DNA from 3 places in the Ancylobacter polymorphus genome. Region 3 is predicted to be linked to each of the others. Evidence: riboswitches for the same ligand, from Rfam matches in the RefSeq annotation. Region 3 holds a riboswitch; each other region holds the start of a gene.
The links. A riboswitch is a leader RNA that binds a small molecule or an ion and turns the genes downstream of it on or off. The one in region 3 is predicted to bind thiamine pyrophosphate.
Positions count from the first base shown of each region.

Region 1 (9,532 bases), 1.8 Mb from region 3:
GCCGACGAATGTCGACGACCCCGACCCCTCCTTCGATCTCGTGCGCAATTTCGGCCCCATGCCACTCTCGCCTTTGCCTTACCCCGCCTTGATCCTGTCATCGCGGGATGATCCGCGGGTGACGCCGCACCAGGCACAGGCCTTTGCGCAGGCCTGGGGCGCGGAAATCTCCGATGTGGGCGAACTCGGCCACATCGGCTCCGCCGCCCGGCTCGGCCTGTGGCCGCAGGGGCTGGTGCTTCTGGGTGGGTTGCTGGCGCGGATCTAGTGGCGCTGCCGCTCAGTGCTGCGCCAGAATCGCGGCGATCGCCTGCGCAACCGATTTGGTCACGCGCTTACGGTAGCGGCGATGGACGAGCTGGCCATTATGGAAGACATCCTGCTCGACATAGAGATTGGTGCCGTCCCAGCGCAGGATGTTGTCGGATTCGACGGTCTCGATGACGCCGATCCCCGGAATCAGATGACCTTCCGGTGCGGTGGAGCTCATGGGCTTTCTCCTGCGTTTGCTGGCGCGCTCTGCGGCGGCCTGAGGTGATGATAGCCGAGCGCGCGGCGAAAGCCATCGGGTGGTTTGCGGGGATCACGAGGGCGGCGTGCGCGGGCTGGCGTCCTCCGATCCGTTGCCAGTGGGGCTTTCCACCTTTCCGCGCCGTTGCAGCAGCAGGACGGTGATCCAGCACAGAAGCGCCCAAGCGCTTCCGGCGCACCAGCCGGCGAGAACGTCAGTCGGCCAGTGGACGCCGAGATAGATGCGGCTGAAACCCACCAGCAAAGTAAGACCGACCGCGACGGCGAGCGCATAGGCTTTCACCCGTCGCTTGCGCTCGGTGCGGACGATGAGGACGCCCAGCGTGAGAAAGGTGATCGCCGATCCCATGGCGTGGCCGCTCGGGAAACTGAGTGTGCGGACATCGACGAGATGGGCGACGAGGTCCGGCCGGGGGCGCTCGAAGCCGAGTTTCAGCGCATAGCTCAGCAGGCCGCCGCTGGAGGTCGCCAGCAGCACGAAGAGAGCGGCGGCGCGTTTGCCGTCAATTGCGAGGAAGCCGGCCACGATGAGGGTGAGCAGGGTCAGCACCGTTGTGCCGCCCAGCGCCGTCACGTCGCGCATGACGATTTCGAGCCAGGCGGGCCCCAACGGGTCCGCCGGGTCGCCGGGCGCGCGAAAGGCCAGGAGCACCGCCTGGTCGAAGGCGTGGGTTTCACCCTCCACCACTTCGTCGGCGATAAACGCGAAGCCGAGCAAAGCCAGCGCCGCGGCGAGCAAGGCCAGGAGGATCGCCAGTTCAGGCAGGACCAGGCCGGGCAATTGGCGCAGGCGAGGAGGGAGGTAGTGCGCGAGGCGAGAGGAGGGTGGGGACATCGTTCACCGGGACAGACAGGGAGGGGGCCGAACGGGGCCTGGCGGGGATGGAACCGATGAGGGGCCTGCGGTGTTCCCTTGCTGCACATGCAAGGAGGTCGTTCATGTTCAAAGGTGCCGCTCTCTGGATGCTCGGTATTCCCCTGCCGATTATTCTCATTCTCTGGTTCATGGGTTATCTCTGAGGCCGTATGAGGGCCTTCATGTCCTGAGACCTTGACGCCGCCAATGTGAGGTCGAGGATGCGCGATAGGCGCCTTCTTCCGCGCAAAAGGTGAGATACACACGCCGATCATGAGCATCATCGGGAGCCACAATAGCGCACTGGTGGCGCTGTCGATCCTGATCGCCGTCGCGGCGTCCTACACGGCGCTCGATCTCGCCGGCCGCATGACGCGCACGCGGTCCGCCGGGCTGGTTTGGCTCGGTGCCGCTGCGGTTGTGCTCGGCGGGGGCATATGGGCGATGCACTTCATCGCCATGCTCGCGCTCAATGTGGGGATGGAGATTTCCTACGGCGCCGAACTCACGCTCGCCTCGCTTCTGCTGGCGGTGTTCGCCACCGCGCTGGCGCTGTTCGGCGCCAGCCGACCGGGCGTGGGCTTCGAGGGGATACTGCTCAGCGGCATTTTCATGGGGCTGGGCATTGTCGGCATGCATTATACCGGCATGGCGGCGATGCGTATGCCGGGCTCGATGAGCTACGACATGATCCATGTCGGCATGGCCATCGTCCTTGCCATTGCCGCCTCAACCGTCGCCATCTGGCTCGCCTTCCGCCACCATTCGGTGCTTCAGCGTGCCATCGCGGCGCTGGCCCTCGGCTTCGGCATTGCCGGCATGCACTATGTCGCGATGCTGGGTGTCACCTTCACCGGCCATACCGACGCCCATGACGCCGCCGCGACGGCCCAGGCGGCCGTGTCGGGCGGGATCGGTGCGGCCTCGCTTGTCGCCGTGGTGACCGCCGCCACCTTTGCCATCTTCATCGCTTTGTTGCTCGCCGCCGCCTATGACCGGCGCGTCGCGCTGCTCGCCGACCGCGAGGCCGGGGCGTGGCGCGAGAGCGAGGAGCGCTACCGCAATCTCTACCGTCACACGCCGCTGCCGCTGCACTCTCTGGGGCCGGATGGCCGCATCGCGCAGGTCAGTGATCGCTGGCTGAGCCTGCTCGGCTATCCGCGCGAGGAGGTGGTCGGGCGGCCGCTGACCGATTTCATGACGGAAGACTCCGCCCGGCGGCGCAACGAGGAGCACTGGCCGCGCCTGCTGGAAACCGGCGAACTGCGGGAGGCGGAGTACAAGCTCGTCGCCAAGGACGGGCACCTCCTCGACTGCGTGCTGTCCGCCGTGGCCGAACGCGACGCCGACGGGAACCTCACCAACACGCTGTGCGGTCTCGTCGATGTCACCGAGCGGCGCGCCGCGGAGGATGCCCTGCGCCAGGCGCAGAAGCTGGAGGCCGTCGGCCAGCTCACCGGCGGAATCGCCCATGATTTCAACAATCTGCTCGCCGTGGTTCTGGGCAATCTCGAACTCGCGGCCAAGCGCGCGCCGGACGACGCGCGGCTGCGGACCCTGCTGGGCAACGCCATGCAGGCCGCCCAGCGCGGGGCAGCGCTCACCCAGCGCATGCTGGCCTTTGCCCGCCGGCAGGACCTGAAGCCGGAAGCGGTGGATGTGCCGGAACTTGTGCTCGGCATGGCGGAGATGATGCGCCGTTCCATCGGCCCGGCGGTGCGCATCGAGACGCGTTTTCCGCTCGGCCTGCCGCTGGCGCGGGTCGACGCCAACCAGCTTGAACTTGCTCTGTTGAACCTCGCGGTGAATGCCCGCGACGCCATGCCCGATGGAGGGGTGATCACCATCGCCGCGCGGGAGGAAAACGTCGCCGCGCCGGCCGGGGACGATGTGGTCGAGCCGGGGCGGCTGAAGCCGGGGCATTATTTCTGCCTGTCGATCGCCGATACCGGCAGCGGCATGGATGCGGAAACGCTGGCGCGTGCGGCCGAACCCTTTTTCACCACCAAGGGCGTCGGCAAAGGCACAGGGCTCGGTCTCGCCATGGTTCACGGTCTCGCCGCCCAGTCGGATGGGCGGCTTGTGCTCTCCAGTACGCCCGGCAAGGGCACGACCGCCACGATCTATCTGCCGGTCGCCGAGGTGGCGCGGCCGGCTCCCACGGCCGAGGTCGAGGATGAAAGCGGCGTGCCGGATGGCGAGGACGGCGCCCAGCGGGTTCTGGTGGTCGATGACGATCCGCTGGTACTTTCCGCCACCGGCGCCATGCTGGAGGATCTCGGCTGCGTCGTCACCGAGGCTATTTCCGCGCGGGAAGCGTTGGAATTGCTCGATTCCGGGCAGGTGTTCGATGTGGTGCTCACCGATCAGGCCATGCCGGGCATGACCGGGGTGCAGATGGCGGCGGTGATCGAGCAGCGCTGGCCGGAACTGCCCGTGGTTCTCGGAACCGGCTATGCCGAACTGCCGGCCGATGCCAGGGCCGGCCTGCCGCGCCTCGGCAAACCCTTCAGCCGCGAGGCGCTGAAGCGCGCCATTGTCGCGGCGACGCGCAAGGTGCCGAGCAATGTGGTGCCAATGTCGCGGCGGGGCTGAGCACCCGTTGGATTATTGACAAGCGCCGGTGACATTCGCCGGCTGAGTGATTATATCCAGAGCGTCCAGGGGAGCCTCGTCAGGAGGCTGAGAGGCCATCGGCGCGTTCGCGCGGCATGGCGACCCTTTGAACCTGATCCAGTTGACACTGGCGGAGGGAGGGAGTGCATAGTGTCTCCTCACACGAAATCGACTGAAACGACAACGGCTTACCCCATGGCGAACGCCATGCGGGTGAAGGTGGTCGGCGCGGGCGTTGCCGGGCTCACCTGCGCCCATGCCTTTGCGCTGCGCGGCGCGCAGGTGACGGTGGTGGACCGCCGGCCGGGGTCGGGGCAGGGCTGCTCCTGGTATGCCGGCGGCATGCTGGCGCCGTGGTGCGAGCGCGAGAGCGCGGAGCCGCTGATCGTCGATCTCGGTTTGGAATCACAGGCTTACTGGCAGGTGGCGGTGCCGGATGTGCCCAATGAGGGCTCGCTGGTGCTGGCCCAGCCGCGCGATCTCGCGGACCTGCGGAGGTTTTCGCGAAGAACCGAGCATTTCGAATGGGTTGACGGGGCGCGGATCGGCGAATTGGAACCCGATCTTGAGGGGCGTTTCGACCAGGGGCTGTTCTTCCCCACCGAGGCGCATCTTGAGCCGCGCAAGGCACTGGCGGCCCTGACCCGGCGGCTGGTCGACGAGCATCGGGTTACCTTCCGCTTCGAGGCCGATGGGTTCGATGAGGTGGACGATGAGGCCGGCGCGGCCGGCGAGGCCGATCTCGTGGTCGATTGCCGCGGCCTGGCGGCGCGCGACACGCTCGCCGACCTGCGCGGGGTGAAGGGCGAGATGCTGGTGCTCTATTCCACCGAGGTGGCGCTCAGCCGTCCGGTGCGCATGCTGCACCCGCGCATCCCGGTCTATATCGTCCCGCGCGGCGACGGGCATTTCATGATCGGGGCGACCTCGATCGAGAATGACGAGCGCGGCCGGGTGACGGGGCGCTCCATGCTGGAACTGCTCGGCGCGGTCTATGCGCTGCACCCCGCCTTTGGCGAGGCGGAGATCGTCGAGATCGGCGCGGATGTGCGCCCGGCCTTCCCGGACAACCTTCCGCGCCTGCGCAAGCGCGGCAACACGATCTATGTGAACGGCCTTTACCGCCATGGCTTCCTCGCCGCCCCCGCTCTGGCGCGCCGGGCGGCGGAACTGGCGTTTGACGGGACCTATTTCCCGGAGGTGATGGATGAAGATCATCGTCAATGGTGAACCGGCCAGCACCGACGCCGCCACGCTGGCGGACCTTCTGGCCGAACTCGAACTCGCCGACGCCATCGTGGCGACGGCGGTGAATGGCGACATGGTGAGGGCCGCGCGCCGCACGGCGACCCCGATTGCCGATGGCGACCGGGTGGAGATCCTCGCCCCCATGCAGGGTGGATGAACCATGGATGCGATGACAGGCCTGACGACCGGCATCGGCACCGACAAGGTGACCTTCTACGACACGGAAATCTCCTCGCGCCTGCTGCTCGGCACGGCGCAATACCCGTCCCCGGCGATCCTCGCTGAGGCGATCCGCGCCTCGGGGGCGGACATCGTCACCGTCTCGCTGCGACGCGAATCCGGCGCGGCGAAGGCGGGCCAGAGCTTCTGGCAGCTGATCCGCGATCTAGGGGTGAAGGTGCTGCCCAACACCGCCGGCTGCAAGACGGTGAAGGAAGCCGTAACCACCGCCGAGATGGCGCGCGAACTCTTCGGCACGCCCTGGGTGAAGCTGGAGGTGATCGGCGAGGACGACACGCTGCAGCCCGACGTGTTCGGGCTGGTGGAGGCGGCGCGCATCCTCTCCCGCGACGGCTTTCAGGTGTTCCCCTACACCACGGAAGACCTCGTCGTGGCGGAGAAGCTGCTCTCCGCCGGCTGCGAGGTGCTGATGCCCTGGGGCGCGCCGATCGGCTCCGGGCGCGGGCTCAACAACCCCTATGGGCTGCGCTCCATGCGGGCGCATTTCCCCGGCGTGCCGCTGGTGGTGGATGCCGGCGTCGGCGTGCCCTCGCATGCGGCGGCGGCCATGGAACTCGGCTATGACGCGGTGCTGCTGAACACGGCGGTGGCCAAGGCCGGCGATCCCGTGCGCATGGCCCGCGCCTTCGCCGCCGCCATCGCGGCGGGCCGCGAGGCGGTGCTGGCGGACCCCATGGAGGTGCGCGACATGGCGGCGCCTTCCACCCCTGTGATGGGCCGGGCCTTTGTCGGCTCCTGAGAACCAAGCGTGAGTGCGTGATGAAGCTCGATCCGTTCTATCTCATCGTCGACCGCGCCTCCTGGCTGCCCCGCCTGCTGCCGCAGGGGGTGAAGCTGGTGCAATTGCGCGCCAAGGACATGGACGAGGCCGAGCTGCGGCGCGAGATCGCCACCGCGCGCGAGGTGTGCGCGCGCTATGGCGCGCAGCTGATCGTCAATGACTATTGGAAGCTCGCCATCGAGCTCGGCTGCGATTTCGTCCATCTCGGGCAGGAGGACCTCGCCGAGGCCGATGTGCCGGCCATGCGCCGCGCCGGGCTTAAGCTCGGCATCAGCACCCATGACGAGGCGGAGCTGGAAGCCGCGCTGCTGGCGGGGCCGGATTATGTCGCGCTCGGCCCGGTCTACCCCACCATCCTGAAGAAGATGCGCTGGGCGCCGCAGGGGCTGGAGCGGGTGACGCAGTGGAAGAAGCGGATCGGCGACCTGCCGCTGGTCGGCATTGGCGGCCTCACCATCGAGCGCGCGCCGGGCGTGCAGCAGGCAGGCGCGGACAGCCTCGCCGTCGTCACCGACATTCTCTTGAACGCCAATCCGGAAGCGCGCGCGCGCGAATGGGTGCTGGCGACGCGGTAGCGATGGGCTCATCCCACCCTCGCACCCCTCATCCCCGGGCTTGACCCGGGGACCCAGACTTTCCGCACGCGCCGGTGACACAGGCTTGGCGCAGGCCGTCCCGGTCGTCTGGGTGCCCGGGTCACGCCCGGGCATGAGCGAGGTGAGGGGACGCGTGCGCGTCAGCTCTACGTCTCCGAGTGCGGACATTCGTCTTGCCCTCATCCCCGGGCTTGAGGGAGGCAATGGCCCGTCATCCCGGACGACGCAGCGCGTCGATCCGGGATCGTTTTCCGGGGCAGATCGGCGCGCGATCCCGGCTCTCCGCTTCGCTGCGGCCGGGATGACGGCTGGGAGTGATCGCCCCGGAGCCCTCGGTGCCTGGGTCACGCCCGGGCATGAGGGGGGAATGGCCCGTCATCCCGGACGACGCAGCGCGTCGATCCGGGATCATTTTCCGGGGCAGATCGGCGCGCGATCCCGGCTCTCCGCTTCGCTGCGGCCGGGATGACGGCTTGGGGGTGATCGCCCCGGAGCCCTCGGTGCCCGGGTCACGCCCGGGCATGAGGCAGGAGAGCGGCCTTAGCCGGCGGCGCGGCGCTGGCGCAGCAGGGCGGCGAGTTTGGCCATTTCCGGCGGCGGCTCGCGTTCGATGCGGGAGTATTCCCGCCCGTCCGGCGTGCGGCGGAATAGGCCGAATTCCACCATTTCCCGCCGCAGCAGCGCGTAGTCTCCGAACAAGTGTTCGGCGTTGAGCAGCTCGTTCATCCGCCGCTCGGGGAAGGTCTCGCCGCTCGGCAGGCGCGACCACAGCAGCCACAGGCAGAGGATCTGCTGGTTGCGCTTCTTCGGCCAGCGCACCAGCCGGCCCTGCGGATCGAACAGCCGCAGCGCCTTCTCGCAGCGCGTATGGTCCGCCACCGGCGGCGGTTCGGGCGGGGCGGCCGACAGCCGGCCGCGCGCCTGCGCATCCGCCCGCAAATGCTGGAAATTGCGATAACCGGCGCCGCGCGCCAGCAGGTTCAGCAGTTCGACATGGCCGGCCGGGCGGTCGAGCGCGGCAAGGCCCTGATGCAGGGTCCGGGCGAGCGCAGAAATATCCGGCGCCTCATAGGCCAGATGGAGTCGGGGCATGACTTATCCTCGTTGGTGCCCTTTCGCGAGGAAATGTCGGGGTTGCCGTCTTGCGACCGGGCACAAGGACAAGTGCGGGGTGCGAATGTTGAGCAGGTTTAGCTCCCCTCGCGGGGCGGCAACGCCTCGGTGAACTGCAGACCGTGGCGCAGAGATAGGCGAGGCCGGGCGCGATGTCCAGAGGCGCGGCCGCGTCCCTGACCTAGACGCATGCGCCACCCCTCATCCCCGGGCTTGACCCGGGGATCCAGACTTTTCCGTGAGAGCACCGGGGCCGCTGGGTGCCCGGGTCAAGCCCGGGTATGAGGGGGTGGTGGCTCGTCATCCCGGACGGCTGGGAGCCTACGCCTCCGCCGCTCAGGCCGCGCCGGTGAAGCTCCGCTCCATTTCGCGGCGCAGGCGCACCGCCGGGCTGTCCTTCACCTCGACATCGGCCCAGCCGACGATCTCGCCTTCCGCAATGTCGCGGTTGAGCGTGACGTGATGGGCGAGGCCGATGGGCAGGCCGCCCTTCGCCAGCGAGGTGGCGGCGGGGAAGAGCTTGCCCCAGACGGTGAAGCCGCCTTCGCCATCCAGCGTCTCGCCGGCCTTTAGCGGGCGCTTCGCCACCGCCACCACATCGGCATTGAAGGCTTCCGTCACCCCCGTCGGCTCATGGCGCAGCGCCGCCGAGGCGACGCTGACGCCGAGTTCCAGCCCGATGAGGTGATAGGGCCGGTAGAGCGCGGTGGTGCGGCCGGAGGCATCCGTCACCACGCCATATTCCTTGAAGCAGCGCCGGGCATAATCGCCGCGCGGGCTGGGATCGGCGTCGAACACGACATAGACGCCCCAGCGCAGATCGCGGAACACCGGGCGGCCGTCGCGCTCCAGCGAGGAGACGGTTTCCACCGTGCCGGAATGCTCCAGCACCCCGCCCTGTTCGCGCGGGCGGAGAATGGTGGCGAGGTCGTCGACGCCGCAGGGCGGGAACAGCAACCCGTCGGAAGGCGCCTTCAGTCCCGCCGCATTGGCGATGGCGGCCATTTCGATGGAGGATTTGGTGCCGTCGGCGAAGGAGTTGAACATCTGCGCGTTCATGCCTCCCTCCGCCGCCTGTTCGGCGGTGAGGCCGTAGAGGCTCCAGATCGTGTCGGGCGTCGAGCGGTGGAAGCTCGGCAGGTATTTGGTGCCCTTGCCGGCGCAGACGACGTTGAAGCCGCAGGTGCGGGCCCAGTCGACCATCTCGCATACCAGCGCCGGCTGGTCGCCATAGGCCATGGAATAGACCACGCCGGCCTTGCGGGCGCGCTCGGCCAGAAGCGGGCCGACCAGCACGTCGGCCTCCACCGTGACCATGATGACGTGCCGGCCATGCTCGATTGCCAGCAGCGCATGGGCGGCGCCGCCGGCGGGGCTGCCGGTGACTTCCACCACGACATCGAGCCCGTCGGTGGCGATGAGCGCGGCCGCGTCATCGGTCAGCATGGTGCGGCCGGTGCCCAGCGCCTCGGTGAAGGAGGAGGCGACGACGGCGTCCGCGTCCCAGCCGGTCGCCTCCAGCGCGGCGCGGGCGCGCGGCACGGAGAGATC
Region 1 covers NZ_CP083239.1:2,545,862-2,555,393, forward strand. Annotated here, with positions in the region: gene K9D25_RS12005 (RBBP9/YdeN family alpha/beta hydrolase) at 1-268, shown strand, start outside; gene K9D25_RS12010 (hypothetical protein) at 281-490, opposite strand; gene K9D25_RS12015 (phosphatase PAP2 family protein) at 584-1,282, opposite strand; gene K9D25_RS12020 (MHYT domain-containing protein) at 1,661-3,982, shown strand; TPP riboswitch at 4,040-4,159, shown strand; gene thiO (glycine oxidase ThiO) at 4,211-5,233, shown strand; gene thiS (sulfur carrier protein ThiS) at 5,211-5,408, shown strand; gene K9D25_RS12035 (thiazole synthase) at 5,412-6,230, shown strand; gene K9D25_RS12040 (thiamine phosphate synthase) at 6,251-6,847, shown strand; gene K9D25_RS12045 (DUF2087 domain-containing protein) at 7,409-7,960, opposite strand; gene K9D25_RS12050 (NAD(P)H-dependent oxidoreductase) at 8,318-9,532, opposite strand, start outside.
Region 1: linked by a shared signal. The riboswitch ahead of thiO (glycine oxidase ThiO) and the one ahead of K9D25_RS20810 (ABC transporter substrate-binding protein) in region 3 are both predicted to bind thiamine pyrophosphate.

Region 2 (9,532 bases), 2.2 Mb from region 3:
CGGCCTCGTCGCGGTCAACATCCTCTGGTCGGGCTGGTCGGTACTGAAGGAGAGCGTCGGCGGGCTGATGGATCAGGCCGTGCCGGCGGAGACGCTGGAGCGCATCCGCAAGCGCATCGCCGCCGAGGCCACCGGCGCCATCGAGGCGCATGATCTGCGCACCCGCCAGGCCGGACGCATGACCTTCGTCGATTTCCACCTCGTCGTGCCCGGCGACATGCCGGTCAGCGAAGCCCACGCCATCTGCGACCGTATCGAGGACGCGCTGGAAGCGGAGGTTGCCGATATCCTGGTCAACATCCATGTCGAGCCGGAAGTGAAGGCCAAGCAGCAGGGCGTGCCGGTTCTCTGAGGCTCACTTGCCCGCGCGCAGCGCCGCCACCAGCTCCGGCGTCGGATAGGAGTCGGCCGGCAGGCCGAGCCGCATCTGCTCGACCTTGATCGCCTGCCGCGTCGCCGCCCCGACGATGCCGTCGACCCGGCCCACATGGTGCCCGCGCGCGTTGAGCAGCGTCTGCAGGTCCTTCACCTCGGCCATGGAGAGCACCGGAATCTTGTCGCCCTGCCCCCGGTTGAACGGCCCGGCGCCAGCGACGCGCGAGGCGAGATAGGCGGCTGACGTGGCGTAGGTCAGCGAGTTGTTCCACTCGGTGAACACATCGAAATTGGGATAGACGAGGAAGGCCGGGCCGTTGCGCCCCATCGGCAGCAGCAGCGAGGCGGGAAGCTGGTCGGCGGGAAGCTGGCCACCGCCCGCCCGCACCACGCCCATGCGCGCCCATTGCGCGCGGGGAATCTTGATCGACAGGTCCGCCTGGTCCCAGGGCAGGTTGGGCGGCACGCGCACCTCTTCCAGCCAGGGCTGACCGGCCTTCCAGCCCAGCGCCTTGATGTAATTGGCCGCCGAGGCCAGCGCGTCGGGCGCCGAGCGGATGAGATCGACCCGCCCGTCGCCGTCGAAATCGACGCCATAGTTGAGATAATGGTCGGGCAGGAACTGGAACTGGCCGAGTTCCCCCGCCCACGGCCCGCGCATCGTCTGCACGGTGAGGTCGCCGCGATCGATGATCTTCAACGCCGCCATCAGCTGGGTGCGGAACATTTCCGCGCGCCGGCAGTCCCAGGCCAGCGTGGCGACGGAGCGGATGGTCGGCTTGTCGCCCATGAAGGCGCCGAAATCGGTTTCCAGCCCCCAGAACGCCACCAGCACCGCGCCCGGCACGCCGAATCGCTGCTCGATGCGGCTGAACAGATCGGGATTGGCCTGGATCTTCTGCCGGCCCTGCTGGATGCGATAATTCGCCACCATGCGGTCGGAGAACTGGAAGAAGCTCTGGCCGAACACCTTCTGCCCGCGATCGGTTCCGACAATGTCGGGGGCATAGGTCAGGCCGTTGAGCGCCGCCGCCACCGTGCGCGGCGACACGCCTTCCGCCACCGCCTGCTGCTTGAAGCCGGCAAGCCAGGCGTCGAAGCCGGCGCCGCTGCGCCCGCAATTCTCCTGCGCCGAGGCGGCGGAGGAGAAGGCCAAAGGCGCGGCCAGCGCCACCAGTGCGGCCATCCGGCCGATCGAATTCTTCCAGCGGCGCATGGCACTCCCCGACCTGTCGTTCTGCAATCGTCTCGCCGTCAGCCATTCTACAGGAATACGGCAGCGGCAGGGTGACGGTTCAGGCCGATTGACCCCGGCTCCCGTTTCACCCAAGATCGACCCGTTCCAAGGGGAGCCCCGCTAGGGGGCTGAGAGAGCGCCGGCTGTGCCGCAAGGCACCGCAACGCGATGACCCTTCGAACCTGATCCGGGTCATGCCGGCGAAGGGATCGGAACCGAATGGCGTCGCCACGCGCGGGTTCAGGCCGCGTCCCGCGCCGCCATCCTTCCCCAACGTCATACGCCCGGATCTCCCCAACCCTCTGGTTCTGGAGATCCAGCATGTCGTCCAAGTCCCCCGACAACCTCAGCGTCGCCACCGGGCCGATTCCCGGCTCCCGTCGCCTCTATGCCGAATGCCCCGTGCGCGGCTTCCGCGTGCCATTCCGCGAAATCCTGCTGCACCCCTCGGCCGGCGAGCCCAATCTCGCGGTCTATGACGCCTCCGGCCCCTATACCGATGTCGAGGCCCGCATCGACATCGCCGCCGGCCTCCCCCGCCCGCGCGACGCCTGGGTGCAGGCGCGCGGCGATGTGGAGGCCTATGACGGGCGCGCGGTGAAGCCAGAGGATAACGGCCATGTCCCGGCCGACCGGCTCGTCACCCCCTTCCCGCTCGCCCACCGCCCGCTGCGGGCCCGGTCCGGCGCGGTGACGCAGATGGCCTATGCCCGCGCCGGCACCGTCACGGCGGAGATGGAATATGTCGCCTTGCGCGAGAACGGCCTGCGCGATCGCCTGCGCGACATCATCCGCGACGGCGAGGATTTCGGCGCCGCCATCCCCGATGTGGTGACACCGGAATTCGTGCGCGACGAGGTGGCGCGCGGGCGCGCCGTCATTCCCGCCAATATCAACCATGGCGAATTGGAGCCGATGGCGATCGGCCGCAATTTCCTGGTCAAGATCAACGCCAATATCGGCAATTCCGCCGTCACCTCCTCGGTCGCCGACGAGGTGGACAAGATGGTGTGGGCGATACGCTGGGGCGCCGACACGGTGATGGACCTCTCGACCGGGCGGAATATCCACAACATTCGCGACTGGATCATCCGCAACGCCCCCGTGCCCATCGGCACCGTGCCCATCTATCAGGCGCTGGAGAAGGTCGGCGGCATCGCCGAGGACCTGACCTGGGAGGTGTTTCGCGACACGCTGGTCGAGCAGGCCGAGCAGGGCGTGGACTATTTCACCATCCATGCCGGCGTGCGGCTCGCTCACGTTCCGCTCACCGCCAGTCGCGTCACCGGCATCGTCTCGCGCGGCGGCTCCATCATGGCGAAATGGTGCCTCGCCCATCACCGCGAGAGCTTTCTCTATGAGCGATTCGCCGAGATCTGCGAGATCATGCGCGCCTATGATGTCACCTTCTCGCTCGGCGACGGGCTGCGGCCCGGCTCCATTGCCGACGCCAATGACGCGGCGCAGTTCGCCGAGCTGGAGACGCTGGGCGAGCTGACGCAGATCGCCTGGGCGCGGGACTGCCAGGTGATGATCGAGGGGCCCGGCCATGTGCCCATGCACAAGATCAAGGCCAATATGGACAAGCAGCTCGCCACCTGCGGCGAGGCGCCCTTCTACACGCTAGGGCCGCTGACCACCGACATCGCGCCGGGCTATGACCACATCACCTCAGCCATCGGCGCGGCGATGATCGGCTGGTTTGGCACCGCCATGCTCTGCTACGTCACGCCGAAGGAGCATCTCGGCCTGCCCAACCGCGACGACGTGAAGACCGGCGTCATCACCTACAAGATCGCCGCCCACGCCGCCGACCTCGCCAAGGGGCACCCGCTGGCGCGGGCCTGGGACGACGCGCTCTCACGGGCTCGCTTCGAGTTCCGCTGGCAGGACCAGTTCAACCTCGCCCTCGACCCCGACACCGCCCTCGCCTTCCATGACGAGACGCTGCCGAAGGAGGCGCACAAGCTGGCGCATTTCTGCTCCATGTGCGGGCCGAAATTCTGCTCGATGAAGATCAGTCACGTAATCCGCGACACCGCCCGGCAGGCGGAAGAGGCCGCGCAGGGCATGGAGGACATGGCCGCCCGCTTCCGCGACGGCGGCGGCCAGCTCTATCGCGATGTCACAGCGGCAGAGTAGTTTTGGCGCGGCCGGGGCTTTCCCGGCCGCGTTCTCATCGGGAGCCCTCGCTGCATGACGTCGTCCCCTGTCCGCCCCACCGTCGCCGTGCTCGCCCTCGTCGAGCGCGCGGGTGAGGTTCTGCTGGTGCGCCGCGCCAACCCGCCCGACCAGGGGCTATGGGGCTTTCCCGGCGGACGGGTGGAGCCGGGCGAGACCTATCGCGACGCGGCGCTGCGCGAGCTTCACGAGGAAACCGGCCTTCTCGCCGCAGATCCGCGCCTCATCACCGTGCTGGACTTCATCGAGCATGAGGCGTCCGGCACCCTCGCCCATCATTTCGCGATGATCGCCGTGCTGTGCCGCTGGCAGGCAGGCGAGGCCGTCGCCGCCGACGACGCGCTGGAAGCGCGCTGGTTCGACCGGGCCGAACTCGCCCGCCTCGGCCCCGCCGCCAGCCTGAAGGTGGAGTATCTCGCCGACCTCGCCCTGGCTGCGGCGAGCACCGACTGAGAACTCCGCAACGAAAAAGGGGCCCGCGAGGGCCCCTTGTCCAAGGTCGTTCCGTTGCGTCCCGGGCGGCGTTCGCCGCCCGGGACGCAAGCGGATCAGGCATGCGCCGAGGCGGTCGCGGTCTTGTCGACCGAAGGACCCATCGCGGCGGACTGCGCCACATGCGACTTCAGCGTGCGCGGCAGCAGGGTGATCGCCAGGAAGGCGGCGAACAGGTCCATGGCGGCGACGGTGTAGAGCACGGTCGACCAGGTGCCGGTGGCTTCCATCAGCAGGTTGCCGATCGGCACGAACAGCGCGCCGATGCCCTTGGCGCAGTAGAGCACGCCATAGATCTTGGCGATGTGCTTGGTGCCGAAGGCGTCGCCGGCCAGCGCCGAGAACAGCGAGTAGACTTCACCCCAGGCGAGGAACACGACGCCGGAGAGGATGAGGAAGGCCCACGGATTGTGGCCGAAATAGCCGAGCGCGATGATGCCCATGCCTTCGAGCGAGAAGGCGATGACCATGGTCTTCTCACGGCCGATATGGTCGGAGATCCAGCCGAACAGCGGACGCGAAATGCCGTTCATGACGCGGTCGAGCATCAGGGCGAGCGGCAGGGCGGCCATGGTGAAGAAGTACAGGTTGACCTCGAACTCCTTCACGCCGAGGTCCTGCGCGATCACGCCCAGCTGCGCCACGGCCATCATGCCGCCGGTGACGACGCAGGTGAACATGACCAGCATCAGCCAGAACAGCTTGGTGTTCAGGGCTTCCTTCAGGGTGTAGTCGCGGCGGCTCTGGTTGAGCTTGGTGGAGGCCTTGACCTCACCCGCCTTCGGCGAACGCAGGAACCACGCCGCGATGAAGGCGAGACCGCCCTGCAGCAGGCCGAAGAAGAAGAAGGTCTCCTGGAAGCCCGAGGATTCGATCATCGCCGCGATGGGCAGGATGGTGGCGGCCGAACCGGCGCCATAGCCACCGGCGGTGAGGCCGACGGCGAGGCCGCGGCGATCCGGGAACCACTTCAGCGCGTTGTTGATGCAGGTGGCGTAGATGGAGCCGACGCCGATGCCGCCAATGGCCGCGCCGACATAGAAGCCCATCAGGGTGGTGGCCTGCGAATTGATGACCCAGGCAGTGCCGATGAACAGGGCGCCGAAGGCGACCATCAGGCGGGGGCCGAACTTGTCGATGAAGTAGCCTTCGATCGGCGCCAGCCAGGTCTGCACCAGCACGAAGATGGTGAACGCCACCTGGATCGAGGCGCGCTCCCAGCCGAAGGTCTGCTGAATTTCAGGGACGAACAGGGTCCAGGCATACTGGATGTTGGCGGTCGCGATCATGCAGACCACCCCGACGACCAGCTGCATCCAGCGGCGGCTCTCAGAGAAATCCTGGCCCGGCCCGACAGCCGCCAGAGTCTTGGACGTATTCAAGGGCGATCTCCTCTCCCAAATCGATAAATGCCGCGGATCGGCTTTTTTGTTGCGGTCGCTCCTGGGCCTGTGGGGCCCGGGCGCCGGCTTGTCGTTGGTCCCGGGGGCGCTTTCTGCGTCGCCCCCGCGACGGCCGCTCGTGCGGCATCTTCTTCTCAAAGGTTGCGCGGTATCCGCCCCTGACGCCGCGTTCCGACACTTCGGAGACGCCCTGCCGCAGGGTTGCGGAACCGACCCGCTGAGCAAGGATCATAATCGACAATATTATGTATGCCAATTGGCTTTTATGACTCGCCAACCGTTCCGTAAGGCTAAAGATACCGAACAATTTTCATTTGGTTGGTCGGTGGCTATTAATAGATGTAACATCGTTGTCGTGCAACGACGCTGCGTCAGTTCAAATTCAGATAAAAGTTGAAGATCAGGAACGTTCGGGAAGGGTGACTTGGCGTTGTCACGTCGCACGACACGAATGCCCGAACGACGACACGAAAGCGCACGGTTCGCATCCCCTTCTCGCCGCCAGTTTACAATTGGAATGCTGTCAATCTTGCCGCCAATGGAGGGCAGGCGCGCGTCAGCTTCCGGTGTTCCGGAAAAGAAAAAGGGCCCGTCCGAGGACGGGCCCTGAAAGAAGGCCAGGGAAGGAGGGGGCAGCTTACTCGGCCGCCACCACCTTCGACGCGGCCGCCTGCGCCGCGGCGCGGCGCCCATGGGCGGAGGCGAGCGGCTTCAGCACCACCAGCGCCATCACGGCGGCGATGATGTTGAGCGCCGCGGCGGTGATGAACACCGCATGCCAGCTACCGGTCATGGTGGTGATGATGGAGGTGAACGGCACGATCAGCGCCGCCGTGCCCTTGGCGGTGTAGAGCAGGCCGGCATTGGTGGTGGCGAACTTCGAGCCGAAGGCGTCGCCGCACATGGCCGGGAACAGCGAGTAGATCTCGCCCCAGGCGAAGAAGACGAGGCCGGTGAGGATGACGAACAGCACCGGGTTATGGCCGAGCACGCTCAGCGCATAGATGCCGACGCCCTCGATGGCGAAGGCCACGAACATGGTGTTCTCGCGGCCGATCTGGTCCGACACCCAGCCGAAGAACGGACGGGTCAGGCCGTTAAGCACGCGGTCGATGGCGGCGGCGAAGGTCAGCGCCGGCAGGGTGATGCCGATCAGGCTCACCGGAATATCGGCGATGCCGAAATCCTTGGCGATCGGGCCGAGCTGGGCGGTCGCCATCAGGCCGCCGGCGGCCATCATGACGAACATCGCGTACATCACCCAGAACAGCGGGGTGGAGAGCATTTCCTTCGGCGCGAAATCGCGGGCCGACTGGGAGACCTTGGCCACGGCCTTGGCGGCGAAGGCGGCGATCTGCTCCTTCTTCGGCGCAACGAGGAAGAGGGCGAGCAGCGTGATCACCACGCCCTGGCCGACGCCGAAATAGAAGAAGGCGGCCTCATAGCCCTGATTCTTGATCATGTTCTGGATCGGAATCACGGTCAGCGCCGAGCCCGCGCCGAAGCCGGCGGCGGTGATGCCGGCGGCAAGGCCGCGACGATCCGGGAACCACTTCAGCGAGTTACCCACGCAGGTGCCGTACACCGCGCCAGCGCCGATACCGCCGAGAGCCGCGCCGACATAGAGCAGGGTCAGCGTGTCGGCATAGGAGTTGATCACCCAGGCAAGGCCGCACAGCAGGCCGCCGAACAGCACCACGACGCGCGGGCCGTACTTGTCGACGAACCAGCCCTCAACCGGCACCAGCCAGGTCTCAGTGACGATGAAGATGGAGAACGCCACCTGGATCGCCGCGCGATCCCAGCCGTGGGTTTCCTGCATCGGATTGACGAAGAAGGTCCAGCCATACTGCATGTTGGCGATCATGCACATGCAGATCACGCCGAACACCAGCTGCAGCCAGCGCTTTTTATTGATGGATGCCGTTGCGTCAGATGTCATGTTGTCCTCGAACGTTTCCCAACGTAAACTGACCGACTATTTTCTGTTTTCTTATTGAATGCCCGCTACGCACGCCCATCCGGGCGGGTCATCAATCAGCCATTGAAACGACCATACTATGAATTTTGGGTAATGCAAAATTTTGCATACCACGAACACAGGCTATGTGTAGAACGCAGACTGACGTAACGGCATCTTCCCGTAGGGAATACTTGCCCATTATTACGTAGCGTCAGATGCCGCCTTGGATACGCAGGACGCCCGCGCGCCGGCGGAGCGCGCGGGTGAAAGGGTCCGGCCGGAAGCGCTGGGAAAGGCAGGCGCGGGGAACCCGCAGCGCCGGTAAGGGGCCTCCCGCATGGACATTCTGTATGTGTTATACGATGCTCACGATGCCTTGATCCGCCACAGAATCGCCAATGACAGGACAGGGTCGCGTGAAGGCCGCCAAAGCCGGCCGCGCCGCAGCCACGCTGCGACGGACAACAACAAGAACAAGACACCGAGCAACTGACGAGGAAACCGCCCGTGGAAAGCGCCGACACCCAGATGAGGCTGAACATCGCGCCTCTCGCCGCCAATACGAGCCTTCGCACGCTGGCCTATGACGCCATCAAGAAGGCCATCACCGAGATGGACATGTATGGCCAGGAGAGCGAGATCCGGCTCGATGAGCGGCAGCTCTCCCACGATCTCGGCGTCAGCCGCACGCCGATCCGCGAGGCACTGACCGTCCTCGAACAGGAAGGCTTCGTGCGCTCGGTGCCGCGCCGGGGCATCTTCGTCGTGCGCAAGTCCAAGCGCGAGATCATCGACATGATCATTGTCTGGGCGGCGCTGGAGAGCATGGCCGCCCGGCTGGCGACCAGCCGTGCCAGCGACCGCGACCTCGCGGAACTGCGCGACATGTTCCATGACTTCGAGGCCGAGGCGCCGGCCGAGCACATGAACGAGTACTCGAACGCCAATATCCGCTTCCACCAGACCATCATCCGCCTCGGCGGCTGCGCCATGATCGGCGAGGTGACGGAAAACCTGTTCATCCATATTCGCGGCATCCGCGCCGTCTCGGTGCGGCAGGAAAACCGCTCGGAGCGCTCGCTGCAGGAGCACCGCGCCATCATCGCCGCGCTGGTCGCCCGCGATGCCGATCTCGCCGAACGACTCGTGCGCGAGCACACGCTGGGCCTCGCCGCCCATGTGGAGAAGCACGGCCGCTTCCCCTCCTGACATCAGGCATGGTGCGGCGCACAGGTGCCGGCCGCTTCACGCGGCCGGTGCGCCGTCGTGGCGCGCGGGCGCGCCGCGCGTTCGCAAAGCGCTGAGAACGTAAGGCTTTCCGCCCCGGCGGCCGCAGATGCGCATCCCGGCCCGGACCTCCAATCACCCTACCTCAACACCGCCGACGAACTTTTGACTGCGCAGCGCAGCAAAGTGTTCAGACGCTCTCGCCAGCCGCATCCACCCGTGGTATATTGCATACGCAAGCGCGTTCCGGCACTCTTCCCCTGGGGCAGGTGGACCTGAGAAAGCGCGCGGCGCAGGTGAGGAAAAGGAGCCGGAGGGGTTCCCGCAGCGGGGACAAGCGAATTGACATGTTGGTATTTGGTATGCCACTTTTTCGGAAATCCACTGTGGGTTTTCCGCAGAGGACGCTTCCGTGAGCAGCAAAGCCGTTGAGAGCAAGCCCTGGCAAAGCGGTGAGAATGGTCTGACCATCGAACGCCTGCCGGCCAAGGAGAGCTTCAAGAGCAAGGCCTACGCCGCTCTCAAGGAAGCTATCACGCACATGAATATTTACGGCTCAAGCGAGCCGATGCTGCTCGACGAGCGGGACATTTCCGAGCGTCTCGGCGCAAGCCGGACGCCGATCCGCGAGGCGGTCGCGATGCTGGAGCAGGA
Region 2 covers NZ_CP083239.1:2,186,659-2,196,190, reverse strand. Annotated here, with positions in the region: gene K9D25_RS10350 (cation diffusion facilitator family transporter) at 1-352, shown strand, start outside; gene K9D25_RS10345 (lytic murein transglycosylase) at 356-1,591, opposite strand; TPP riboswitch at 1,711-1,838, shown strand; gene thiC (phosphomethylpyrimidine synthase ThiC) at 1,934-3,754, shown strand; gene K9D25_RS10335 (NUDIX hydrolase) at 3,809-4,246, shown strand; gene oxlT (oxalate/formate MFS antiporter) at 4,342-5,574, opposite strand; gene oxlT (oxalate/formate MFS antiporter) at 6,326-7,630, opposite strand; gene K9D25_RS10320 (GntR family transcriptional regulator) at 8,180-8,860, shown strand; gene K9D25_RS10315 (GntR family transcriptional regulator) at 9,291-9,532, shown strand, end outside.
Region 2: linked by a shared signal. The riboswitch ahead of thiC (phosphomethylpyrimidine synthase ThiC) and the one ahead of K9D25_RS20810 (ABC transporter substrate-binding protein) in region 3 are both predicted to bind thiamine pyrophosphate.

Region 3 (9,532 bases):
AACCCAGACCGTTTCCTGACAGGAGCACCCCCCATGAAACGTCTCATCGCCGCCGGCCTCGCGCTGGCCGCTCTCGCGAGCACCCCGGTTCGCGCCGAAGAGATCAAGGAGCTGAACTTCGGCTTCATCTCCACCGAGTCCTCGGCCAACCTTGCCAAGAGCTTCGAGCCCCTGCTCAAGGACATGGAAAAGGCCATCGGCATTCCGGTGAAGCCCTTCTTCGTCGGTGACTATGCCGGCGTGATCGAGGGCATGCGCTTCAAGAAGGTGGATATCGGCTGGTTCGGCAACAAGTCGGCGATGGAAGCGGTGGACCGCGCCAATGGCGAAGTGTTCGTCAAGACCGCCAAGCCGGACGGTTCCTCGGGCTACTACTCGCTGATCGTCACCAATGTCGACCGCAACGACATCAACGATCTGAAGGACGTGATCGACTGCTCGAAGGGCTTCAACTTCGGCAATGGCGACCCGAACTCCACCTCGGGCTTCCTGGTCCCCAGCTACTACGTCTTCGCGCTCAACAATATCGACCCGAACAAGTGCTACAAGCGCGTCGTCGCCTCGAACCATGAGGGCAACCTGCTGGCGGTCGCCAACAAGCAGGTCGACTTCGCCACCAACAACACCGAAAACGTCTCGCGCCTGCAGCAGACCCGCCCGGCCGAAGCCGCCAAGATCAAGGAAATCTGGCGCTCGCCGCTGATCGCCGGCGACCCGATCGTGTGGCGCAAGGACCTGCCGGCCGATCTCAAGGCGAAGATCTACTACTTCTTCATGAGCTATGGCCGCCTCGGCACCGACGAGGAAGTCGCCCACGCCCGCGAAGTCCTCGCCAAGACCTCCGACGGCTGGGGCCCGTTCCTCGCCTCCTCCGACGCCCAGCTGCTGCCGATCCGCCAGCTTGAGCTGTTCAAGGCCAAGGTGAAGCTGCAGAACGACGACAAGCTCTCGGCCGACGAGAAGGCGAAGAAGATCAGCGAGATCGACGCCAAGCTCGCCGCGCTGGTGGAAGAGCAGAAGAAGTTCCCCGCCATGTGAGACGTGCGGGGCCGCTCGTCCGGTCCCGCCTTCTTGCCACGCATGCACGTATCCCGGACGGCCGAAAGGCCGATCCGGGATCGCTGTGACAGAGCCCGCCGATAATGCAGGCCGCACGACGTTCACGGGGATAGCCAATGTTTGCCGCCGCCGACGCCGCCCACCGCACCGCCACGCGCACCATGCCCGCCCCGCCGGTGACCCCGCTGGCCACCCGCCTGTTCCGTCTCGCGGTCGCGGCGCTCACCATCGTGGTGCTGGTCGCCGCCTGGTATGAGGCGGAGATGAACCCGGCGCAGCTCGTCCGCGACGCCGGCAACATGGCGACGCTCGGCGCCGACTTCCTGCGCCCCGATTTCACCGACTGGGATGTCTACGCCAACGCCATGCTGGAAACGCTGGCGATCGCCATCTGGGGCACGCTGCTCGCCGTCATCGCCGGCATTCCGCTCGGCATTCTCTCGGCGGAGAATGTCGCCCCGCACTGGCTGGCCTTCGTCATCCGCCGGCTGATGGACGCCTGCCGCGCCATCAACGAACTCGTCTTCGCGCTGATCTTCATCGCCGCCGTCGGCCTCGGCCCCTTCGCCGGCGTGCTGGCGCTGTTCATCCACACCACGGGCGTCGTCGCCAAGCTGTTCTCCGAGGCGGTGGAGGCCATCGACCCCGCGCCGGTGGAGGGCATTCGCGGCACGGGCGGCACCTGGCTGCAGGAGATCATCTATGGCGTGCTGCCGCAGGTGCTGCCGCTGTGGATTTCCTATGCGCTGTACCGCTTCGAATCCAATGTCCGCTCCGCCACCGTGCTCGGCATTGTCGGCGGCGGCGGCATCGGCATGACCTTCAACGAGACCATGCGCGGCTTTCTCTATTCGCAGGCCTCGGCGATCCTGATCATCGTCATCATCACCGTGACGGTGCTCGACATGGTGAGCCAGCGCATCCGCAAGAAATTCATCTGACCCCGCGCCTCCCGGTACTGGCACCCATCAGAAGCGCGGGCGCCCGGCGTCCGCGCTTTTGCCGTTTCGCACGCGAGAGTGCGATCCGATCAGACTGAATCGATCTGCTCGGTAAATCGCCCTCTAACTCCAAGATAGAGCACGCGTTATCCGATCAGCTTGCGATGCAAGCTGATCGGCGCGTGCTCTAGGGGCGGCGGTACCCCTGCATGGTGCGCAAGCTCTCCAATCGGTAATGTGGCGGACACGGTCCCGCCAGCTTCGCCCGGCGTAGATGAGCGGATCGCGACCTCTGCCCGGAGTAGCCCCCTTGCACGCCCTTCGTTCCCTGCTCGCCGATGTCTGGCGGCTGTCCATTCCCTATTTCCGCGGTGAGGATCGCTGGCGCGGCGGCGCGCTGCTGGCGGCGATCATCGCGCTGGAGGTCGGCTGGGTCTATGTGATCGTGCTGATCAACGAGTGGAACGCGGTGTTCTACAACGCGATCCAGGAAAAAAACTACCCCGCCTTCGTCCACCAGCTCTGGATCTTCGCGCTCTATGCGGCGGTGGCCATCGCGGTGGCGGTGTACCAGATCTATCTGCGCCAGTGGCTGCAAATACGCTGGCGTACCTGGATGACGGAGAAATACCTCACCGCCTGGCTGGCGGACGAGACCCATTACCGCATGCGGCTGAAGGGCGACGAGGCGGACAACCCCGACCAGCGTATCGCCGAAGACATCAGCTCCTATGTCACCCAGACGCTCAGCCTGTTCCTCGGCGTGCTGAACGCGGTGATGACGCTCGCCTCCTTCGCCGTCATCCTGTGGGGGCTGTCGGGCGATTTCAGCTTCAACCTGTTCGGCACCGACTGGAGAATCCCCGGCTATCTCGTCTGGGCCGCCTTTGCCTATGCGGCGCTCGGCACCTATCTCACCCATCTCATCGGCCGGGTGCTGATCAAGCTGAACTACGACCAGCAGCGTTTCGAGGCGAATTACCGTGTCGATCTGGTGCGGGTGCGCGAGAATGGCGAGCAGATCGCGCTGATGCAGGGCGGCCCGGTGGAGCGCACCCGCCTGCTCTCGCGCTTCGGCCATGTCGTGCACAATTATTGGGGCATCATGATCGCGCAGAAGCGGCTGACCTGGTTCACGGCCGGCTATGGCCAACTCTCGGTCATCTTCCCCTTCATCGTCGTCGCCCCGGCCTATTTCACCGGCGCGATCCAGCTCGGCCAGCTGATGCAGACCTCCTCGGCCTTCGGCCAGGTGCAGGGCGCGTTCTCCTTCTTCATCAACGCCTATACGACGCTGGCGGAGTGGAAATCGGTGGTCGACCGTCTGGTCGGCTTCGAGCGCTCGGTGCAGGAGACGCAGGCCGAGGCGCTGCGCAGCGAGTTCCGCCGCGTGCCGGCGCACGGGCCGGCGCCGCTGTCGGCACATTCCATGGAGGTGCGGCTGCCGGATGGGCGGGCGCTTTTGGAAGTGGCGGCGCTGGATCTCGCGCGTGGCGAGCGTGTGCTGCTCACCGGCCCTTCGGGCAGCGGCAAGAGCACGCTCTTGCGCGCCATCGCCGGCATCTGGCCGCATGGCCATGGCGAGGTGGGGATAGCGCCCGGCGCGCGGGTGCTGACCCTGCCGCAGCGGCCCTATCTGCCCTTCGGCACGCTGCGCGGCGCGCTCGCCTATCCCGACCCGCTGGAGAACTATGACGACGAGCGCCTGCGCGAGGCGCTGGAAGCGGTGGGCCTGCCGGCACTCGCCGCGCGGCTGGACGAGAGCGGGCCGTGGGCCTCCATCCTCTCCGGCGGCGAACAGCAGCGCCTCGCCGTGGCGCGCGCGCTGCTGGTGGAACCCGATGTGCTGCTGCTCGACGAGGCGACCTCCGCGCTCGACGAAGCAAGCGAGGCGGCGCTCTACCGCCTGCTGCGCGCACGGCTGCCGCAGACCGCGCTGCTCTCCATCGGCCATCGCTCGACGCTGATCGAGCAGCATGAGCGCCAGCTGGTGCTGACCCGCGAGGGCGAGGGGCCGGCGCGGCTGACCGATCTGCCGCCGGCGCCAGCGCCGGCGGCAGCGTGAGCGATCAGCGCGAGGCGGCGGCGCGGGCCTCCGCCTCGATGGCCAGCGTCCGCTCCAGCAGGATCTCGTAGATCGGCCGCCCGCCCAGTGACAGAAACACCATATGGGCGAAGATGGCGGTGATCATGACCGGCACCAGCACCGCATAGGCGCTGGTGAGTTCCAGCACAAGCACCATGCCGACCAGCGGCGCGCCGATGGTGGCGGCGAACAGCCCGCCCATGGCGGCGATAGCGAAGGTGGTGTGCGCGAGGTCCGGCAGGGTGAAAAACAGGTCCAGCGTGGTGCCGTAGCACAGGCCGATCGTGGTCGCGAGCGCGAGGATCGGCGCGAAGATGCCGCCGGCGACGCCGGTGGAATAGCTCGCCATGGTCATGACGAAGCGCAGCAGCACCACGAACACCAGCATGGCCAACGGCAGGTTCTCGCGCGTCAGCTGCACCGCCAGCAGCTCGCCGCCCTGCGTCGCCTCCGGCCGCACAAACATCAGCACGCCGACGGTGAGGCCGACAAAGGCCGGAAAGATGTAGAAGGAGCTGCGCTGGCCGAACCGGCGCACATGGTCGAGCGACCACACCAGCGTACGGTTGAACACGAAGCCGGCGCCGCCGAGGATCACGCCCAAGACGGCGAAGGCCGGTAGCCAGACATAGGGAATGGTGGCGGCTTCCAGCAGCATATAGGGCCGGCTGCCGGTGAGATATTCGGTGACGATGGCGCTGGCGATGGATGCCAGCACCACGGCGATATAGGTGCGCGAGGAATAGGGGAACTGCCGGCGCGTTTCCTCGATGACGAACAGCACGGCGGCGAGCGGGGCGTTGAAGGCGGCGGCAAGGCCAGCCGCGCCGCCGGCGGCGAGCAGGCCGCGCATGTCCTCGCCCGACCATTTCATTAGGTCGGAGGCCGCCTTGGCCACGGAGGCGCCGATATGGATGGTCGGTCCCTCGCGCCCCAGCACCATGCCGGAAGAAAGCGAGAGCAGGCCGGCGACGAACTTCACCGGCAGCACGCGATGCCAGCGCACCTCGCGCAGCCCCTCCATCGCGCCTTCGATCTCCGGCACGCCGGAGCCGCTGGCTTCCGGCGCGAAGGTGCGCACCAGCCAGAGCGAGACCAGCGTCATGGCGGCGGCGACCAGCGCGGCGGCGGCGTAGAGCGGGAGCCCGTCCAACCCCAGCCCGGTGTCGAGATAGGCCGGCCAGGCGGCGGTGAGTTTTTCGACGCCGACATGAAAGGCCGAGCCGAGAACGCCGACGACGGCGCCCACGCCGACCGCCACGAGGTGATACGCCAGATTGCCCATGCCTGCCCTTCCGCGTCCCAACGGCCCCCGCATCGGTTAGCACCCTCGGGCAGGGATCGGAAGGCATGATGCGACCGTCATGGCCGTGGCGCGCCCGGCCATGACGGCGTGACGCCTCCGGCTCAGGGCAGGGCGGGCGTATAGACGCTGGCCGGCTCGACCGTGTCGATCAGGCCATGGCTCTTCATGAATTCGCCGAAGCGGACATAGCGGCCCTCGTCCCGCGCCGCCGGAGCATGGGCGAAGCGGCGCAGCGTGTCGGTCCAGGCGGTGCGGTTCAGTTCGTCGTCGAGCTTCGGGTTGGCCTTGACGAACACGCCCCAGGCCTCCTCGGGGTGGTTGAGGATGTAGATCGTCGCTTCTTCCACGGCCGCCAGGAAGCGCGTGAGGCGCGGATCGGCGAGCTTGTCCTTGTGGGTGACATAGATCAGCTCGTCGAAGACCGGCACGCCGTGCTCCTCGGGGAAGAAGGCGACGCCTTCCTTGCCTTCCAGCCGGATCTGGGTGAGTTCGAAATTGCGGTAGGCGCCGATCACCGCGTCGACCTTGCCGGCGACCAGTGCGGGGGAGAGGGCGAAATTGACGTTGATCATGGTCACGTCGGTCGGCTTCAGCCCGGCGCTCGCCAGCATGGTGCCGAGCAGCGCGTCTTCCAGCCCGGCGACGGAATAGCCGACCGTCTTGCCCTTGAGATCGGCGAGCGACTTCACCGGGCCGTCCTTCAGCGCCACCAGCGCGGTGAGCGGGGTGGAGATGAGCGTGCCGAAGCGCACCAGCGGCAGGCCTTCCTTCACCTGCAGATAAAGGCTCGGCTGGTAGCTCACCGCGATATCCGCCTGACCGGCGGCGACGAGGCGCGGCGGGGCGGCGGGATCGGCCGGGGCGACCAGCTCGACATCGAGATCATGGGCTTTGAACAGCCCCTTTTCCTGCGCGATGATCAGCGGCGCATGGTCGGGGTTCACATACCAGTCGAGCAGCACGGTGAGCTTGTCCGCCGCCGCGGCCGGGGCCAGCGAGAGCGACAGGGCGAGGATGAGGCCGCCGGTGCGGGCGGCGAGGTTCTTGAACATGGATCTCCTCCCAGTTGGAGACCCGGCGCGAGCTTTCGGGGGAAATCCGGCGCGGGAGTCACGCGCCGCGTGAGGCCCCGCCGTCGCTCCGTCCCTTCGCCGGCATGACCCGGATCAGGTTCAAAGGGTCTGGCTTCTGCCATCTCAGCCCCTTGATCGGTGAGGATCGCGGGACACCCCTCGGACGCGCGCAGGCTAACAGAGCCGCCGGGCAGGGGCAAATGGGGGCTCTAACCGCGATCGTGTGTGGCCTTGGTATCAAACGCACACCGTCATCCTGAGGTGCCCGGCCGCAGGCCGGGCCTCGAAGGATGCCCATTGCGTGGGGGCATAACGAACCATCCTTCGAGGCTCGCTGCGCTCGCACCTCAGGATGACGGTGCGCTTGATTGTGTCCGGGAAAGAGGAGGGCTCCTCACTCCCCCCGCCAGCCCTCGGCATAGACGATGCGTTCCACCCCGGCGAAGCGGGCGTGGCGGGTGAGCTCGGTGTCGAGCGCGTCGAGCCGCCCCTTGGTGGCGCGCACGCCGGGCTCCAGCCACAGCCGGCGCACATCCAGCGTGCCGGCCTTGCGGTCCGCCTTCATGTCGAGGCGCCCGACCATGCGGTCGCCTTCCAGGATCGGGAAAACGTAATAGCCATAGACGCGCTTTTCCGCCGGCACGAACACCTCGATGCGGTAGGAGAAGCCGAACAGCCGCTCCGCCCGGGCGCGGTCGCGCAGCAGCGGGTCGAACGGGCTCAGCACCCGCAGTCGCGCCGGCGGGGCGGGCAGCGCGGCGAACAGGGCGGCGCTACCGGCGAAGGCGTGCGAGGCGCGGGGCTTTCCACTTTGTCCCTTGCCGTCCACCCCCTCGATCAGCACCGGCTCCAGCCGGTCGCGGTTGGCCTCCACCCATTCTTTCGCCTCGGTCGGGGTGACGAGGTCCCAGAAGGCGGCGATCTCGCCATGAGTGGCGAAGCCGAGCCGCTGCAGCGCCGACGCGCAGGCCCAGTCGATGAAGGCGGCCTCATCGACCTCGGCGTCGCGATGCCGGGCGGGAATGACCCGCTCGGTGAGGTCATAGACCTTCTGGAAGCCCTCGCGGCCGGCGATCGCCAGCGCGCCGGTGCGCCAGTGATATTCCAGCGCGGTCTTTTCCGGGTGCCAGTTCCACCAGCCGCCGGGCGGGCGCTTCTCGGCCTCGAAGTGCCGCGCCATCAGCGGCCCTTCGCGGCGCACCCGTTCCAGCACATGGTCGACATAGGTTTCGAAGCCGTTCTCGTGCCAGGAGCGCCAGCGTTCGGCGAGCGTTGCTTTCGCGCGGGCGAAGCGGTGCTTCCAATAGGGGAAGAAGGTCGAGGGGATGATCGCCGCGTCATGCGTCCAGTGCTCGAACAGCGCGTGGTCCTTTTCCAGCAGCGCAGTAAGATGCTCGCGCCTGTAGCTCGGGTTGCGGGCGAACAGGATGTGGTGATGCGCCCGCTCCACCGTGGCGATGCTGTCCACCTGCACGAAGCCGATGGCCTCGATCAGTTCCAGCAGCCCGGCCTTGCTCAGCGCCCCGCGCGGGCGGCTGAGCCCCTGGGTGGCGAGGAAGACGCGGCGGGCGTCGCTATTGGAGAGGCGAATCGTCATGGCCCGATCTTAGGACGCGGCGGGCGACGGGAACAGATGGAGTACGAAACGCGCGACCTCGTGAGCCGGCGGCCGTTGCGGGAGGCGGAGAAGGAAACTAGAAAGAAGGCACTGCACGCGGAGCGCGGTGCAGGCCGGGAGTGCCGACGGGCATCTCCGGTGAACCGCGCGCGTGCACGTAAGCGTTAACGTCACTCAACGCGCATGATCGAACGGCCTTCGGGACGTGATCGGCGCGGCTTTGTCCTACCGGTGCGTTCATGGCCGGAGAGGACCCGAAATGAACGTTGCCAGCCCTGTTTTTCCCGCCGCCCCCGCGCTGAACCGCCTGCGCTTCGAGCCGAAGCGGCGCCGCCTCACCGTGCTCTCGACCGAGCATGTCACACCCTCCATGCTGCGCCTTGTGCTCGGCGGCGAGGACCTCGCCGATTTCGTCAGCGCCGCGCCGGACGACCATGTGAAACTCGCCATCACCCGGCCGGATGGGACGGAGGAGCGGCGCGACTACACACCCCGGCGCTTCGATGCGGCGCGGCGCGCGCTCACCCTCGATTTCGCGCTGCACGAGGCCGGGCCCGCCACCCTCTGGGCGATGGCGGCCCGGCCGGGCGACCGGCTCGACGTGCTCGGCCCGCGCGGCTCTGCCGTGATCGAGGACGCCACGGTGGCGCACTGGCTCCTCATCGGCGATGAGACGGCGCTGCCGGCCATTGGCCGGCGCATCGAGGAGGCAGCTGCGGGCACGCGCCTCACCAGCCTTGTCGCGGTGACGGGCGCCGGCGAGGAGCAGCGTTTCGCCACGGCGGCGACGCTCGACTCGCGCTGGATCCATCGCCCGGCCAGCGCGCTCACCGAGGCCGCACCGTTCATCGCCGCACTTGAGACGATGGAACTGGCGCCGGCCACCTATGTCTGGCTCGCGGCCGAGGCGGCCGTGGCGCGGGCGGTGCGGGCCTATCTGACCGAGCGGCGCGGCGTCCCGCTCGGCTGGATCAAGGCCGCCGGCTACTGGGTGCTGGGCCAGGCCGACGCGCATGAGAAGATGGGGTGAAGTCGAAGGTGCGGGGAGGCGCCCGCTCAGGCGGGCGCGTTCGCCCCGGTGGTCTCCGGCGCCCAGGGCAGCAGTCGCGTGAGCCCGCGATCCACCAGCGTGAACAGGATCAGCGCCATGGCGAGCAGCACGGCGAGCGCAGCGAACACCATGTCGGTCTGCATGCGGGCATTGGAATAGATCATGAGATAGCCGAGCCCGGCGGAGGCGCCGACCCATTCGCCCACCACCGCGCCGATGGGGGCGACGGCGGTGGCGACCTTCAGCCCGGAGGCCAGCGCCGGCAGCGCGGCGGGAATGCGGATGAAGCGCAGCGTGGTGAGGATGCCGGCGCCGTTCAGCCGGGCGAGATCGACCAGCCCCGCCTCGGTTCGGGCCAGCCCGTCGTGAAAGGCCGAGGCGACGGGAAAGAAGATGAT
Region 3 covers NZ_CP083239.1:4,340,207-4,349,738, reverse strand. Annotated here, with positions in the region: gene phnC (phosphonate ABC transporter ATP-binding protein) at 1-19, shown strand, start outside; gene phnD (phosphonate ABC transporter substrate-binding protein) at 34-1,038, shown strand; gene phnE (phosphonate ABC transporter, permease protein PhnE) at 1,176-2,000, shown strand; gene K9D25_RS20820 (ABC transporter ATP-binding protein/permease) at 2,311-4,065, shown strand; gene clcA (H(+)/Cl(-) exchange transporter ClcA) at 4,070-5,371, opposite strand; gene K9D25_RS20810 (ABC transporter substrate-binding protein) at 5,494-6,444, opposite strand; TPP riboswitch at 6,519-6,635, opposite strand; gene K9D25_RS20805 (winged helix-turn-helix domain-containing protein) at 6,860-8,062, opposite strand; gene K9D25_RS20800 (siderophore-interacting protein) at 8,343-9,113, shown strand; gene K9D25_RS20795 (ABC transporter permease) at 9,140-9,532, opposite strand, start outside.